3 regions of the Lentzea sp. NPDC004789 genome follow, and region 3 is predicted to be linked to each of the others. Evidence: riboswitches for the same ligand, from Rfam matches in the RefSeq annotation. Region 3 holds a riboswitch; each other region holds the start of a gene.
What was found. A riboswitch is a leader RNA that binds a small molecule or an ion and turns the genes downstream of it on or off. The one in region 3 is predicted to bind cobalamin.
Positions count from the first base shown of each region.

Region 1: another riboswitch for cobalamin. It lies ahead of ACWEIJ_RS11730 (FecCD family ABC transporter permease); the one in region 3 lies ahead of cobN (cobaltochelatase subunit CobN).
Region 2: another riboswitch for cobalamin. It lies ahead of ACWEIJ_RS06350 (ribonucleoside-diphosphate reductase subunit alpha); the one in region 3 lies ahead of cobN (cobaltochelatase subunit CobN).

Region 1 is NZ_JBSGBE010000004.1:271,059-273,317, reverse strand. It holds gene ACWEIJ_RS11735 (ABC transporter ATP-binding protein) at 1-200, opposite strand, end outside; gene ACWEIJ_RS11730 (FecCD family ABC transporter permease) at 200-1,222, opposite strand; cobalamin riboswitch at 1,257-1,394, opposite strand; gene ACWEIJ_RS11725 (hypothetical protein) at 1,421-1,903, shown strand; gene ACWEIJ_RS11720 (hypothetical protein) at 1,911-2,259, opposite strand, start outside.
Region 2 is NZ_JBSGBE010000002.1:462,993-465,251, reverse strand. It holds gene ACWEIJ_RS06350 (ribonucleoside-diphosphate reductase subunit alpha) at 1-1,325, opposite strand, end outside; cobalamin riboswitch at 1,422-1,632, opposite strand; gene ACWEIJ_RS06345 (LysE/ArgO family amino acid transporter) at 1,830-2,259, opposite strand, start outside.
Region 3 is NZ_JBSGBE010000015.1:174,314-176,572, forward strand. It holds gene ACWEIJ_RS30670 (hypothetical protein) at 1-1,109, opposite strand, end outside; cobalamin riboswitch at 1,118-1,249, shown strand; gene cobN (cobaltochelatase subunit CobN) at 1,285-2,259, shown strand, end outside.

The DNA.
Region 1 (2,259 bases), on a different contig from region 3:
AGCCCGTGTCGCTTGTGGACGTTCTCACCGTCGATCAGCACGGCGCCGGCGTCGGGCTTCAGGGCGCGGTAGACGCACCGCAGCGTGGTCGACTTGCCGCTGCCGTTCGGGCCGACGATGCCGACGACCTCGGCCGAGGCGTTGAGCGTGATGTCCGCGACGATCCCGCGGACCGTGACGCCGGTGAGCTCGACGCGCATCAACGTCCCCCGAACACGTAGCTCTTGCGGCGCATGAGGAAGATGAAGCACGGCACGCCGATCGCGGCCGTGATGACGCCCAGCGGCAGCTCTTCCGGTGCCGCGAGCAGGCGGGCGGCCACGTCGACCCAGACGAGGAACGACGCCCCGGCCAGGGGTGCGAGCGGCAGCACCCTGCGGTGGTCCGCGCCCACGACCATGCGCGTGAGGTGCGGCAGCATGAGCCCGACGAAGCCCACCGCGCCGCTGACCGCCACCAGCACACCGGTGATCGCCGCGGTGACCACGAACAGCTGTGTGCGGAACCGGTCGACCTCGACACCCAGCGTGGTCGCCGTCTCGTCGCCCATCGCCAGCGCGTTCAACGGCCGCGCCTTGGTGAGCAGGTGGACGATCCCCAGCACCGTCACCGAGGTGGCCACGGGCAACGACTTCCAGTCCGCTCCGCCCAGGCTGCCGAGCAACCAGAACATCGCCGCCCGTGCCGCTTCCCCGCGTGGCGCCTGGAACACCAGCAGCATCGCCACGGCCGAGAACCCGTACGCCAGCGCGGTTCCGGTCAGCACCAGCCGCAACGGTGTGAGCCCTCGACTCGTGCGCGCGGTGAGGTAGACCAGCGCGGTGGCACCGAGTCCGGTCAGGAACGCCCCGGTCGACAGCGCGTAGACGCCGAACCCGGACAACACGCCGAGCGTCGCCACCGCCGTCGCGCCGACGCTCGCGCCCGACGAGATCCCGAGCACGTAAGGGTCTGCGAGCGCGTTGCGGACCATCGCCTGGATCGCGACGCCGACCGTGCTCAGCCCGGCTCCGACGACCGCTGCCAGCAGGACGCGCGGCAACCGGATGTCCCACACGATGTGGTACTGCCCGGCGAGGTCCGCGGGGATCGTGCCGCCGGTGACGGCCGCCTGCAGCAGGTCGACCGTGACGCCGAACGGGATGGAGACGGGGCCGAGCGCAACGCCCGCCACGATGCTGACGGCGAGCACGCCGACGAGCGCGCTGATCTTCGCGATCACTGACAGCCCTTCCCGCAGTCCACGGCAGGAGTTCCCGGATGGAAAGCCGTGTGCGGGTGTTCGGGCTCGTCCCTGCAGAGGTGGGACCTACCGTTGCGGGTCAGCGCCGGACTTCGACCGGTCTTCCCCCGTGCACGACCCGCTCACCCTAACCCACACATCACTGCACAAATGCACCGCGAGATGCGTCTAACAGGCATGGGGAGCGGGGACAAGAGACGGCTGCGGCGCCAGCGGCAACGGGGCGGCCGGGACACGGAGCAGAAGAACAGCCCCGCCTTCATCGCGTTCGCCCTGCTCGTCACCGGATTCCAGACCGGTGCCATCTGGGCCGAGGAGATCCCGGCAGCGCTGGACCGGCTCTACTGCACGCCGGAGTTCTGCCTGACGCTGCCGCAGGCGCTGATCGGCTGGGCGGTCGCGGTGGCACCGCTGCTGGTGCTGCTCTGGCGCCGCGACGTGGCGATCTACCTCGGCGCGTTCCTGGCCGGTCTGATGGGCATGCTGCTCATCGCGTCCGACGGCAACTGGGTGGTGCCCCAAGCGTTCTTCGGGGTGGGGCTGGTGTTCATGCCGATCAGCCTTGGACTCTCCCGCCTGGCCAAGCCCGGCTGGCGTGCCGTGGCGGTGGCCGGCCAGCACTGGTTGCTGCTGGCCGGCCTCGTCCTCTGGCTGGCCTGACCTCCGGCTACGAGGAGCCTCCCCCGCCGAAGCCGGGTTCGAGACGGCGGAAGTACTCCATGCAGTTGGCCATCTGGTGCTCGACCAGGCCGAACTTCGGGATGTCGTGCGGTTCGAGCATCGCGAGCACGTCGACGGACTCGGTCGCCTTCTCGCCGGGCACGAGGACCTCGGCCCGGTCGCCGGGAAACCTCGACACCTTGTACCCGACGTGCCACACGTCCCGCCGGGAACCCTTGACCAGGACCTTCCACGGCGGGCTGTGCTGCTCGGGGTTCTCCAGCTCACCGCGGATCTTGAGCAGGGCGTCGAACACGGACTCACCGGTGGACATCTTGCGGCCGAACGGACCGTAG
Region 2 (2,259 bases), on a different contig from region 3:
AGGTAGTCCCGCAGGAAGTCGAGGTGGACATCCAGCTCCGGGTTGCCGGAAACACCCCACTCCAGGCCGTTCTTCGCCAGATGCCCGTCACCCAGCAGGATCCCGTACAGCCGGGCGTCGTCGTCGGTGAGACCAGGAACCGGCACGATCTCCCTGGGGATCACCTGCGCTACGTAGTCGCCCTTCTCCAGTTGTCCGGCTTCGACCCAATCGGGTCGTACCTTGCCGTTGGCCAGCCACTTGAGTGTTCGGCTGTCGGCCTGTTCCAGCGGCACGCCCTTGATGGCGTAGAACGGGTGCCCGGCAGTGACTTTCAACGTCTCGACGGAGTGTTTGACTTTCACCTCGACCATCGGGTCGGTCTGGTCGTAGGACATGACGTCGGTGACTTCGCGGTAGTTGCCGCTGACGCCGAGAACGAGGTCGCCGGCCCGGACGTCCTTGACCGGCTTGGCTCCGTCGGCGGTGTAGACACCGGTTTCCGGCGCGAAGCACTGGTTGACCGCGACCGCGGTGTCGTTGGCGACCTTGAGGAACGGCACGACGCCCTGCGACTTGCCGTTGGTGCCCTTGATGTGCGCGCCGATCCCGCGCACCGGCGTCCAGTCGTTGCCGAGACCACCGGCGAACTTGCTCAGCAGCGCGTTGTTGCCGATGCCGTGGAAGATCGCGGCGAGATCGTCGTCCACAGTGGTCAGGAAGCACGACGACAGCTGCGGGCGCGTGGTGCCCGAGTTGAACAGCGTCGGGGTCGAGCACATGAAGTCGAACGACGAGAGCAGCTCGTAGAACTCGATCGCGCGGGCGTCGCGGTCGTCCTCGCCGAGCGCCAGGCCCATGGCGACTCGCAGGAAGAACGCCTGCGGCAGCTCGTAGCGGCGGCCGTCGTGGTGCAGGAAGTAGCGGTCGTACAGCGTCTGCAGGCCCAGGAACTGGAAGTTCAGGTCGCGTTCCGGTCGCAGCGCCGCACCCAGGCGGGCCAGGTCGAAGTCCTCCAGGCGCGGGTCGAGCTGGCCGAGCTCGACGCCGTGGCGGACGAACGCCGCGAAGTACGACGGGTAGCGCTCGGTCATCTCGGCGTGCGACAGCGGCTCGCCGCAGGCCTCGGCACGCAGCCTGTCCAGCAACAACCGGGCGCTGACGAACGAGTAGTCCGGGTCCTGCTCGACCATCGCGCGGGCGGCCATGATCGGCGCCAGGGCGAGCTCGGCGTCGGTGATGCCGTCGTAGAGGTTCCGCTTGGTCTCGGCCAGCACGGCCTCGGCCGACGCGTTGGGCAGGTCGGCACACGCTTCCTGGATGACCACTGAAAGGCGGTCGGGCACGCTCTCTCCTCGCGAGCTGGGCCGGAGGAAGTGCGGGCGCGCGCCACCGAGGGCACACAGCCGCCCTCCCTCGGGGCACCGTGTCGTGCGCGCAGGCTTGCGCGCACACCGGTGGCAGGTCTTCGGACTCGTGGGCGTGTTCCTCGCGCCTACCGGCCGTCGCTTCCCAGGTCTCGCGACCCAGTGCTTCGTTGACGGCTTTCGTTCCCACTCACCGCTGCGGGGCAGTCCCGGACTTGCACCGGGTTCCCTCTTGCCTCACCGGCCCGTTGCTCCAGGGCGGTGAACCACCAGCGCGGCAGATACTACATGTGGGGGTGGGGTCTGGATCACCACCCAACATGCGCGTGTCGTGGGTTATGGTCGGCCACGTGGGTGATCATCATCGGAAAGTCCTCGCGGGTGCTCTCGTCAGTGCGGTGCTCGCTTCGGCGTCCCTCGGAGCCGGTGCCGCGGCACCTGTGACGAGCGGGGTGCTGGCCGTGGCGGCGGTGCTGGTGATGATCACCACCCGGCGAGCAGGGTCACCCCGAGAGTGATCATCACGGCGGCGATCACGCCGTCCAGCACCCGCCACGACCGAGGCTTCGCGAACCACGGGCTCAGCAGCCGCGCGCCGAACCCGAGCGCGACGAACCAGGTGACGCTCGCGGCCACCGCGCCGACCCCGAACAGCCAACGCCCGGCCGCGATCGAGCCGAGCAGCAGCACCGTGTCGAGGTAGACGTGCGGGTTGAGCCACGTCAGCGCGATGGCGGTCAGCACCGGCCGGCCCCGCCGGTCCGGGCCGGCGTTCATCGCGGACGGCCGGAACGCGCGGCGCGCGGCCAGAAACCCGTACCCCATCAGGAAAAGCCCGCCGACGACCGCCGCCGCCGTGATGACCTGCGGCCACCGGTTCACGATCACCCCGAACCCGGCGACGCCGACCGCG
Region 3 (2,259 bases):
ATCTCCTCGTAGCCGTCGCCGGTCGCGACGAACTCGATCACATCGCCGGCGGGGCGGCCGCAGCGGCGTGCGCAGCCCGCCCAGTGCACCGGGCGCTGCGGAATCGATCCGGATTGGAGGGCCCCCTGGGGGGATCGGGTCCCCACTCCAATCGTCGCAGAAGGGTCTGACAATTCCGGGCGGCCGAGCCAGGCGTGGACGTCGGCGCGCACGTCGGACAGCGACTTGACGCAGCCGGGGCGGCCGGTGCACGCGCTCACGCCGTGCCAGGGCGAGGCGGGGTCGGTGATCAGGCCGGAGACGTCGGTGCCCGCGGGCACGACCAGGCTGCGCCACGGGGTCAGCCGGATCGGGACACCGGGGAGCTGGTGGGCGTCGAGGCGGCCCAGCGGAACGCCCGGCGTCGAAGCCGAAGGTGCGACCGGTGTCACAGCCGGGGTGATCCGCGGGGCATCGGTGGCGCCGAAGTGCTCGGTGATCTTTCGCACACCGTCGTCCACTTCGGACAGGCGCCAGGCCGTGCCGCGCATCTCCTGGAAGAGGCGGGCGGCGGTGATCAGGGCGTCGACGGGGTCGGTGACGCGGACACCTGTATCGGTACCGGCGAGGAGGAGGGCGGTGCGAGGCGGGGCTGCGTCGCCGACCGGCCCGCTGTCGCCGTCCCGGTCCGCCTCGACGTCGCTGACCAGCCCGAAGTCGCCCCCGAGCCCACTCACCGACAGTCCGACCGTGACGAGGAAACGCCCTGGCAGCGCGGCCAGCGCCGGGTCCGCGCACAGGGCCGCGTCCAGTGCGTCGACCAGCGCCTGGTTGTCCTCCAGCGGCGCGGCGATGACGTTGCGGATGCGTTCGTGCGTGTCGGAGGGCAGCAGGCCCGCGGCACGCAGGCGCGCACCCAGCTCGACGCCGTCCGCGAGGCCCCTGATCTGGAGGTTCGCCCGCGAGGTCAGCTCCAGCGAGCCGTTGCCGAGTTCCAGCGCCGCGACCCGGACCGCGTCCCACTGAGCAGCGGAAAGAGTGCCGCCGGGGACCCGGATGCGCGCGAGACCGCCGTCGGCCGCCTGGTGCAGCTCGACGGCGCCTGGGCAGGCATCCGGGTGAGTACGCATAGGTCGGACTGTAACCCGCCGGTTAGGGTGAGCCCGAACGACGAAGCGCAGGAGGAAGCCGGTGTGAATCCGGCGCGGTCCCGCCACTGTGACCAGCGGCAGCTGGGAGTCAGGAACTCCGCTTCGCCTGTCACCCGCAACCTGGGGCGAGGACCCCACGAGGGATGGAGCCTGCGTGATCCTGCTGCTGTCGACCTCCGACACCGACCTGCTGTCGGCTCGGGCGAGTGGTGCCGAGTACCGGCTCGGCAACCCCGCGCGGCTCACGGCCGACGACCTGCCCGCGCTCGTCCAGGACGTCAACCTGGTCGTGGTGCGCATTCTCGGTGGGCGCCGGATGTGGGAGGAAGGGCTCGACTGGCTGCTGGCCAGCGGGTTGCCCGTGGTGGTGCTGGGCGGTGAGCAGCAGCCCGACGCGGCGCTGATGGAGCTGTCGACGGTGCCCGGCGGCGTGTGCGCCGAGGCGCACCTCTACCTGGCGCACGGTGGGGCCGCGAACCTCGCCGAGCTGCACAAGTTCCTCGAAGACACGATTCTGCTGACCGGGCACGGGTTCGCCACGCCGCAGGCCACGCCGACCTGGGGTGTGCTGGAGCGCGAGCCGTCGAACGAAGGCCCGACGGTCGCGGTGCTCTACTACCGGGCGCACCACGTCGCGGGGAACACGGCGTTCGTGCACGCGTTGTGCGACGCGATCGAGGCCAAGGGCGGCAGGCCGCTGCCGGTCTACTGCTCGTCGTTGCGCACCGCCGAGCCCGAGCTGCTGGAGACGCTCGGGCAGGCGGACGCGCTGATCGTCACGGTGCTGGCGGCCGGTGGCACGAACCCCGCCAAGGCGAGTGCCGGTGGGGACGACGACGCGTGGGACGTCGGGGCGCTCGCCGCGCTGGACGTGCCGATCCTGCAGGGGTTGTGCCTCACCTCCAGCCGCGAGTCGTGGGACTCCAACGACGACGGACTGTCTCCTTTGGACACCGCGACGCAGGTGGCGATCCCCGAGTTCGACGGGCGGATCATCACGGTTCCGTTCTCGTTCAAGGAGATCGACTCCGACGGGCTCACCGTGTACGTGGCCGATCCCGAACGGGCGCTGCGCGTCGCGGGCATCGCGGTCCGGCACGGCAAGCTGCGCCACATCCCGGTGGAGGAC